DNA from 2 places in the Stenotrophomonas sp. 364 genome. Region 2 is predicted to be linked to the other one. Evidence: predicted binding sites of a transcription regulator. Region 2 holds the regulator's gene; the other holds the start of a gene.
What was found. The regulator FliA, encoded in region 2, starts transcription of late flagellar genes. The targets are predictions, from matches to a motif close to TAAAGTTTNNCNNNCNNNGGCCGATAA.
Positions count from the first base shown of each region.

Region 1: the regulator FliA is predicted to act here: its motif matches at 1,164-1,190, upstream of GQ674_RS10425 (methyl-accepting chemotaxis protein).

Region 1 covers NZ_CP047135.1:2,271,877-2,276,086, reverse strand. The annotation lists gene GQ674_RS10430 (PAS domain S-box protein) at 1-1,124, shown strand, start outside; gene GQ674_RS10425 (methyl-accepting chemotaxis protein) at 1,444-3,273, shown strand; gene GQ674_RS10420 (autotransporter outer membrane beta-barrel domain-containing protein) at 3,416-4,210, opposite strand, start outside.
Region 2 covers NZ_CP047135.1:1,799,687-1,803,896, reverse strand. The annotation lists gene flhF (flagellar biosynthesis protein FlhF) at 1-730, shown strand, start outside; gene GQ674_RS08345 (MinD/ParA family protein) at 717-1,604, shown strand; gene GQ674_RS08340 (RNA polymerase sigma factor FliA) at 1,601-2,347, shown strand; gene cheY (chemotaxis response regulator CheY) at 2,364-2,756, shown strand; gene GQ674_RS08330 (protein phosphatase CheZ) at 2,756-3,370, shown strand; gene GQ674_RS08325 (chemotaxis protein CheA) at 3,375-4,210, shown strand, end outside.

The sequences.
Region 1 (4,210 bases), 470 kb from region 2:
TCAACGGGCGGCGCGACCACTACCACATGGACAAGCGGTACGTAGGCAAGCGCGGCAACATCGTGTGGGGCCGGCTGTCGGTGTCGCTGGTGCGCTCGGAGCATGGCGAGCCACTGCATTTCGTGTCGCAGATCCAGGACGTCACGGCGCAACGCCAGAGCAGCCTGCAACTGCGCGAATCCGAGCAGCGCACCCGCGTCACCCTGGATGCGGTGGCGGACATGGTGCTGACCCTGGATCTGCAGGGGCTGATCCAATACGCCAACGCTGCGGCCACCCGCGCGCTTGCCGGGGAGGGCGCCTCGCCCCTGGCCGGTGGCCAGGTCCAGGACGTGATGGAGCTGACCACCGAATACGCGCCGCGCTCGCCGCTGGACATCGCCGTGCTGCTCGACCCGGAGAGCAACGCGGTGGACCTGCATTCGGACCTGCTGCTCTCGGTGGGCGCGCAGCTGCTGCCCGTGGACCTTACCCGTGCGTGGCTGCGCGCCGAAGACGGGCAGGTGGGCGGTGCGGTCTGGGTGATCCGCGATGTGACCCAGCAGCGTGCCCGCCAGCGTGAAGCGCGCCACCTGGCCGAGGTCGACCCATTGACCGAACTGAGCAACCGGCGCGGGTTCGAAGCCCATCTGCAGCAGGCCATCACCCGCGTCGCGCGGACCGGGCAGTCGGCCTCGCTGATGTTCATCGACCTGGACAACTTCAAGCCGGTCAATGACAGCCATGGCCACCTCGCCGGCGATGCCATGCTCTGGGCGGTGGCCAACGTGCTGCGCCACGGCGTGCGCGATTCGGACATCGTGGCGCGGCTGGGCGGCGACGAGTTCGCGGTGATCCTGGCCGGCTGCTCGCTCAAGCGCGCACGCCGCATCGCCAGCGACCTGCTGGACGGCGTGCGCACCCTGACCATCCCGTGGGACCTGCAACGGCTCAGCGTCGGCGCCAGCATCGGCATCGCCTCGATCGGCGGCAGCATGAGCGTGGACGACGCGGTGGCCGCTGCCGATGCGCAGTGCTACCGGGCCAAGGCGCTGGGCAAGAACAACGTCCAGGTCGAAACCGCGCAGATGGAGGGCCTGGATCCCCTCGACACCGGCGAAACCACCGAAGGTGGCGAGGGTTGAACCTGCTGGGATCCGGGCCACGCCAGTCTCCGGAAGGGCTAAAGGTTCATCGGGTCGGGTCGATACCGTCTAGGGCAACGCGACCAGGGCGGGGCCAGGTTGGACATTGGCTGCGCTCCCTTTGCGGCCCCCGATCGCGTGACTTTGCAACATGCCGTCTGCACGCCGCAGTACCGCCGTTGTATTAGCCGCTGGAGCGACGTCATGCACGGCTGACGTCTGCGCAAGTCCCCAAGCCAATGATGTGCCGGCGGGTTGCTCCCCGTCGGATCCCAATCGCCAACGGGCACCGAGGATCACGATGATGCTTACTTCAGGTATGCACGCGCATGTGCAAGGACGTACCGACGCCGCTTCCCGCCCTTCACTGTGGCAGGCCCTGAAAGCCAGCGTGATCGCGCCCGCCCAGGCACGCCAGTCGGCCACCGCCGCCACCCAGCGACGCCAATGCGAGCTGGAAGCCCAGGTGGCTGCCCTGCACCGGGTGCAGGCGGTCATCGAGTTCGACCTGGACGGCACCATCCTGCAGGCCAACGACAACTTCCTGCAGACCCTGGGCTACCGGCTGGATGAAATCCAGGGCCGGCACCACGCCATGTTCGTCGACCCGGCCCTTGCGCAGAGCCAGGAGTACCGCGACTTCTGGGCGCGGCTCGGGCGCGGCGAATTCGACGCCGGCCAGTACCGCCGGCTGGGCAAGGGCGGCCGCGAGATCTGGATCCAGGCGTCCTACAACCCGGTGCTGGACGGCAACGGGCGTCCCTACAAGGTGGTGAAGTTCGCCACAGACATCACCGCGCAGATGCAGCAGGCGGCCGATTTCTCCGGCCAGCTGGCGGCCATCAACAAGTCGCAGGCGGTGATCGAGTTCAGCCTGGACGGGCGCATCCTCTCGGCCAACGACAACTTCCTGGCCACCACCGGGTACACGCTGGATGAAGTGCGTGGCCAGCACCACGCCATGTTCGTTGAACCCGACTACCGACAGAGCGCGGAGTACCGCCAGTTCTGGGAAAAGCTGGGCCGTGGCGAGTATGACGCAGGCCAGTATCGCCGCTTCGGCAAGGGCAGCCGCGAGGTGTGGATCCAGGCGTCGTACAACCCGATCCTGGACATGAGCGGCCGCCCGTTCAAAGTGGTCAAGTACGCCACCGACATCACCGCCCAGGTGCGTGACAGCCTGGCCATGCAGCAGGCCGTGGCCCAGACCCGCGAGGTGGTGGCCGCAGCCAAGGGTGGCGACCTCACCGGGCATATCGCCACTGAGGACAAGAACGGCCCGATCGCCGAGCTGTGCGAGGGCATCAATGCACTGGTGGAGGCGATGGCGGCGATCATCGCGCAGATCAAGTTCGCTGCCGACACCATCGCGGTGGGCGCCAGCGAGATTGCCGAAGGCAACAGCGACCTGTCGGTGCGCACCGAACAGCAGGCCGCATCGCTGGAAGAAACCGCGGTCTCGATGAAGGGTCTGACCGCCACCGTGCAGCAGACCGCGACCAACGCCCGTCAGGCCAGCGAACTGGCCAGCGGCGCGGTGGACGTGGCCGCGCAGGGCGGCCATGTCGTGCACGAAGTGGTGTGTACGATGGCGCTGATCAACGAGTCGTCGCGTCGGATCGTGGACATCATCGCGGTCATCGACGGCATCGCCTTCCAGACCAACATCCTGGCGCTCAACGCGGCGGTGGAAGCGGCGCGGGCCGGTGAGCATGGCCGTGGCTTTGCGGTGGTTGCCTCGGAGATCCGGTCGCTGTCGCAGCGTTCGGCGGGCGCGGCCAAGGAGATCAAGCAGTTGATCGCCGATTCGGTGGAGAAGGTCGGCGCCGGCACCGGCCAGGTCGAGAGCGCCGGGCGCACCATGGACGAGATCGTGGTCAACGTGAAGCGGGTCAGTGCGTTGATCAGCGAGATCAGTGCGGTGGCCCAGCAGCAGAGCGAGAGCATCGGGCAGATTCACCAGGCGGTCGACCACATCGACGAAGGCACGCAGCAGAATGCCGCGCTGGTGGAAGAGGCATCCGCCGCCGCGCGCAGCATGGAAGAGCAGGCCACCCAGTTGCTGCACACAGTGGCGGCGTTCCGGGTGGAGGCGACCAGGGGGGCGGCCCGCCCCAGCCCCGGGCAGCCCACGTTGCGGGTAGTGTGAGCTGGGCGGCGCCGGGCTCATGAACACAAAACGGCCGGGTCGACGATCCGGCCGTTTTGCTTCAATCAGCGTGGGACACCCTTGTCCCTCGGCGAAGGCCCGCCGACGACCGCATGTCGAACGCATGCGGACGGTTCGCGGATTACCAGGTGTAGCTCATGCCCAGCTGAGCGCTGGTCTGGTGGTAGCCCGCCGCGTGCTGCAGGGTGAGGCCGGCCGACGCGCTCCAGCCGTTGCCAAAGCGCAGGGATGCGCCGCCGCTGAATTCCGCGCGACCCTGCGGAATGCGGGCCTGGATGGCCTGACCATCCATATGCACGGTGCGGTTGGTGCCATCGTGCAGCCAGTTGGCGCTGACATAGGGCTGCACCTGGACCGCGCCCTCGCCCCACTGGGACACGCCCGACAGTCGAAGCCCGACCCGACCGAAGGTGCCGTCTGCGTCGCCGGCGGTGACCACCGTGCCGTTGGCCTCGGTATGGCGCACATCGTCCCAGCGGGTACGGCCGACCTGCAGGTACGGTTCCAGGTAGAGGCGCGCGGTGGCCGAGCGATGGATGCCGAAGGCCTGACCGGCCTCGATCGCACCCTGCCACGCGCCGCTATCGTAGCGTTCGCTGGCAAGTGCCAGGCCGTCCACGCTGTTGCGGAACCGGGCACGCTGCAGCGAACCGTCCAGGTGGAAGCCGGCATTGGCATCCTCTGCGTTGCCGGCACGCCAAGTCGCATAGATACCGGCCGCGTTGCCGCGGACCTTGCCGCGGGCGTAGTAACCGGTCAGTGCGTTGGTGGCGGTGCTGCTGGCATTGCCGGTGGCGAACATGACGCCGGCGGCGCTGCCGTTCTGGCCCCTCAGCAGATCCACGCCCACGTTGAGCGACTGGCGGTTGCCATGCACATCCAGCTGGCGCTCCACCGCATCGAAGCCGGTGCGTGC
Region 2 (4,210 bases):
GATCCCGCTGGACACCGAAGCCCACCGTGGCCGCGGTCTGACGCTGGGCCTGCTGTCGCGCAAGTTGCCGATCGCCCCGGTCGACCCGCTGGAGTCCGGCGGCGTGATCGCCCTGGTCGGCCCGACCGGTGCCGGCAAAACCACCACGATCGCCAAGCTGGCCTCGCGCTTCGCCGAGAAGCATGCCGCCCGCGACGTGGCCCTGGTCACCACCGATACCGGCCGCATCGGCGCCCGCGAGCAGCTGTATGGCTTCGGCCGCCAGCTTGGCATCGCAGTGCACGAAGCCAACAGCGGCAGCGACCTGAACCAGCTCCTGGAGCGCCTGCAGGATTACAAGCTGGTGCTGATCGACACCGCCGGGCTGGGTCCGCGTGACCGTGCCCTGGCCGCCCAGCTGCAGTGGCTGCGCGCCGCCGAGCAGATCCGCACGCTACTGGTACTGCCGGCCAACACCAGCTTCGGCGACATGGACGAGGTGGTCCGCCGCTTCAGCGCCGCCAACCCGCAGGGCGTGGTGCTGAGCAAGCTGGACGAAACCGGCCGCTTCGGCACCGCCCTGTCGGTGGCCGTGGACCACCGCCTGCCGATCACCTGGGTCACCGATGGCCAGGACGTTCCCGAAGACCTGCACCGGGCCAGTGCCGCCAATCTTGTACTTCGCCTTGAAGATTTGCGCCGCGCGGCCGATATGCCCTGCAACCCGGAGTTGAACCATGCCGTCGCGTGAGTACGCCAAGCTGACCAAGACCTTCCCGTTGTCTGCCACCCGCAGCCAGCCGCTGGGCCCTGTGCGCACCATCGCCGTCACCGGCGGCAAGGGCGGCGTGGGCAAGACCAACGTGTCGGCCAACCTGGCCGTGGCGCTCGCCGACATGGGCAAGCGCACGCTGCTGCTGGATGCGGACCTCGGGCTGGCCAACATCGATGTGATCCTGGGCCTGCAGCCCAAGCTGACCCTGGCCGACCTGGTCGCCGGGCGCTGCACCCTGGATGAAGTGATCATGGAAGGCCCCGGTGGCGTGCTGGTGGTACCGGCCGCATCCGGTCGCCGCCACATGGCCGAACTGCAGCCGGCAGAGCACGTGGGCCTGGTCAACGTGTTCTCCGAACTGGAGCGTGAGCTGGACTTCATGGTGGTGGACACCGCCGCCGGCATCACCGACGGGGTGCTGACCTTCTGCCAGGCCGCCCAGGACACCGTGGTGGTGGTCTGCGACGAACCGGCCTCGATCACCGACGCCTACGCGCTGATCAAGGTGCTCTCGCGCGAACGCGGGGTGGACCGTATCCAGGTGGTGGCCAACATGGTGCGCGACCCCAACGAAGGCCGCGTGCTGTATGAAAAGCTGACCCGGGTCTGCGAGAAGTTCCTGGCCGATGTGTCGCTGAACTACCTCGGCTGCGTGCCGCAGGACGACTGGCTGCGCCTGTCGGTGCAGCGCCAGCAGCCGGTGGTCAAGGCCTACCCGTCCAGCCCGGCCGCCCAGGCGATCACCGAGATCGCCCGCCGCACCGCCCGCTGGCAGGCTCCGACCGAGCCGCGTGGCGGGGTCGAATTCTTCCTGGAACGCATCCTCAAGCAACGCGGGGTGACCGCATGAAAGGCGCCGCACAATACAAAGAGGTGCAACGCACCGCCGCCAACGAGTGCATTGCCCAGCATTCGGACCTGGTGCGCCGCATCGCCCACCACCTGGCCGCGCGCCTGCCGGCCAGCGTGGAAGTGGATGACCTGATCCAGGCCGGCATGATGGGCCTGATCGAGGCCTCGCGCAGCTACGACGCCGACCAGGGCGCCTCGTTCGAGACCTACGCCTCGATCCGCATCCGCGGTTCGATGATCGACGAGATCCGCCGGGGCGACTGGGTGCCGCGTTCGGTGCACCGCCGTGCCCGCGACGCCGCGTCCACCATCCGCCGCCTGGAACAGAGCACCGGCCGTGCCGCCAGCGCCACCGAAGTGGCCGCCGCCATGGACATGCCGCTGCCGGACTACCTGCGCCTGATGGAAGACGCCGCACGCGGCCAGGTGTTGAGCCTGGAATCGCGGATCGAGGACCAGGGCGAGCTGGACACCGTCGCCCAGGGCGGCCCGACCCCGCAGCAGGTGCTGGAGCGCGGCGAGTTCGGCCGTGAACTGGGCAATGCGATCGGCCTGCTGCCCGAGCGCGAGCAGCTGGTGCTGTCGCTGTACTACGAGCAGGAACTGAATCTGAAAGAGATCGGCGCCGTACTGGGCGTCAGCGAGTCACGCGTGTGCCAGATCCACGGCCAGGCCGTGCTGCGCCTGCGGGGCCGATTGAAGATCTTCGAGGCGGCCGACGCCGGCCTCGCGAACACTTGATACCGAGGAAAGTGCTTTGAACAAGAACATGCGTATCTTGATCGTCGACGATTTCTCGACCATGCGTCGTATCGTCAAGAATTTGCTGGGCGATCTGGGCTTCACCAATACGGCCGAAGCCGAGGACGGGCATGCCGCGCTGTCGCTGCTGCAGAGCCAGCCGTTCGATTTCGTGGTCACCGACTGGAACATGCCGGTGATGACCGGCATCGACCTGCTCAAGGCGATCCGCGCCGACGCCAAGCTGAAGACCCTGCCGGTACTGATGGTCACCGCCGAAGCCAAGCGCGAACAGATCATCGAAGCGGCCCAGTGCGGCGTCAACGGCTACATCATCAAGCCGTTCACCGCGCAGACCCTGGAAGAAAAGCTCGGCAAGATCTTCGAACGCCTGGCAGCGAGCGCCTGATGGAAACCCTTCGCGACAAATCCGCGCTGGTGCAGCGCCTGCAGGACGCCCTGGCTGCGCTGGAAAGCGGCGATGAAGCCGGCTGGCGCCGGGAAATCGACGCGCTGGCTGCCCTGCGCACCCAGCCGATGATGGCCGGCCTGAACCGGCTCGCCCGCGAACTGGGCCAGGCCCTGGGCGAACTGCCCAGCCTGCCCAGCGAAGCCGGCGAGCTGGACGATGCCTGCGCGCGCCTGGACCACGTGGTGACGATGACCGAACAGGCCACCCACCGCACCCTGGACCTGGCCGAGGAATGCCGGGCCCTGACCGAACAGCTGCGGGCCAATGGCCTCACCGCCGACCAGGACCAGCAGCTGGACCGGATCCGCCACAACCTCACCGAGATCGCCCTTACCCAAAGCTACCAGGACCTCACCGGGCAGATCATCCGCCGCGTGGTGGGGATCGTGCGTCGCGTGCACGAAGGGTTTGGCGCACTCGGCCTGCCGCCGCAGGACGACACCGCGCAGAAGCGGGACAACGGCCTGGCCGGCCCGGCCGTGAGTGGCCTGGACCGTCACCAGGTATCCCAGGTGGATGCTGACGACCTGCTTTCGGATTTGGGGCTGTAACACCATGAGCGCTGTTCCAGACGATATTGCCGCCGATTTCATCCTCGAGGCCCAGGAAATCCTGGACCGCCTCGGCGAACAGCTGGTGTCGCTGGAGCAGTCGCCCCAGGACAGCGACCAGCTCAATGCGGTGTTCCGCGGCTTCCACACGCTCAAGGGCGGTGCCGGCTTCCTCGGCATCCAGGCCATGGTCGAGCTGTGCCATGCCGCCGAGGAAACCCTGGGCATGGCCCGCTCCGGCAAGGCCACGCTGCAGGCCCACCACTTCGATGCGGCCCAGCAGTCGCTGGACTACCTGCAGTCGATGCTGGATTCGGTGTCGGCCGGCGAAGAGCCCGGGTATGCGCCGCCGGAGCTGATCGCACAGTTCGACGTCAACGGCCCGGCCACTCCGGTGGCGGCAGTTGCCGCCCCGGTCAGCGGCGAGCTGATCACCGACGATGAGTTCGAAGCCCTGCTCGACACCCTGCACGGCGGCGCCGCACCCACCGCCGTGGCGGGAGCCGGCAAGGCCGATGATGGCCTGATCGGCGAAGACGAGTTCGAGGCGCTGCTCGACCAGCTGCATGGCGGTGCCGTGCCCGGCGCCAAGCCGGTGGCCGCGCCCGCACCGCCGCCCCGTGCAGCGGCAGCACCGGCCGCCAAGCCGGCCGCCAACAAGCCGGTGGCCGAAGCCGAGCACACCGTGCGCGTGGACACCAAGCGCCTGGACGCCATCGTCAACCTGATCGGCGAACTGGTGCTGTCACGCAACCGGCTCAAGACCCTGCGTGCGCGCCTGCACGACGAAGAACTCGACCGCGCGGTCTCCACGCTGGACATCGCCACCGCACGCCTGCA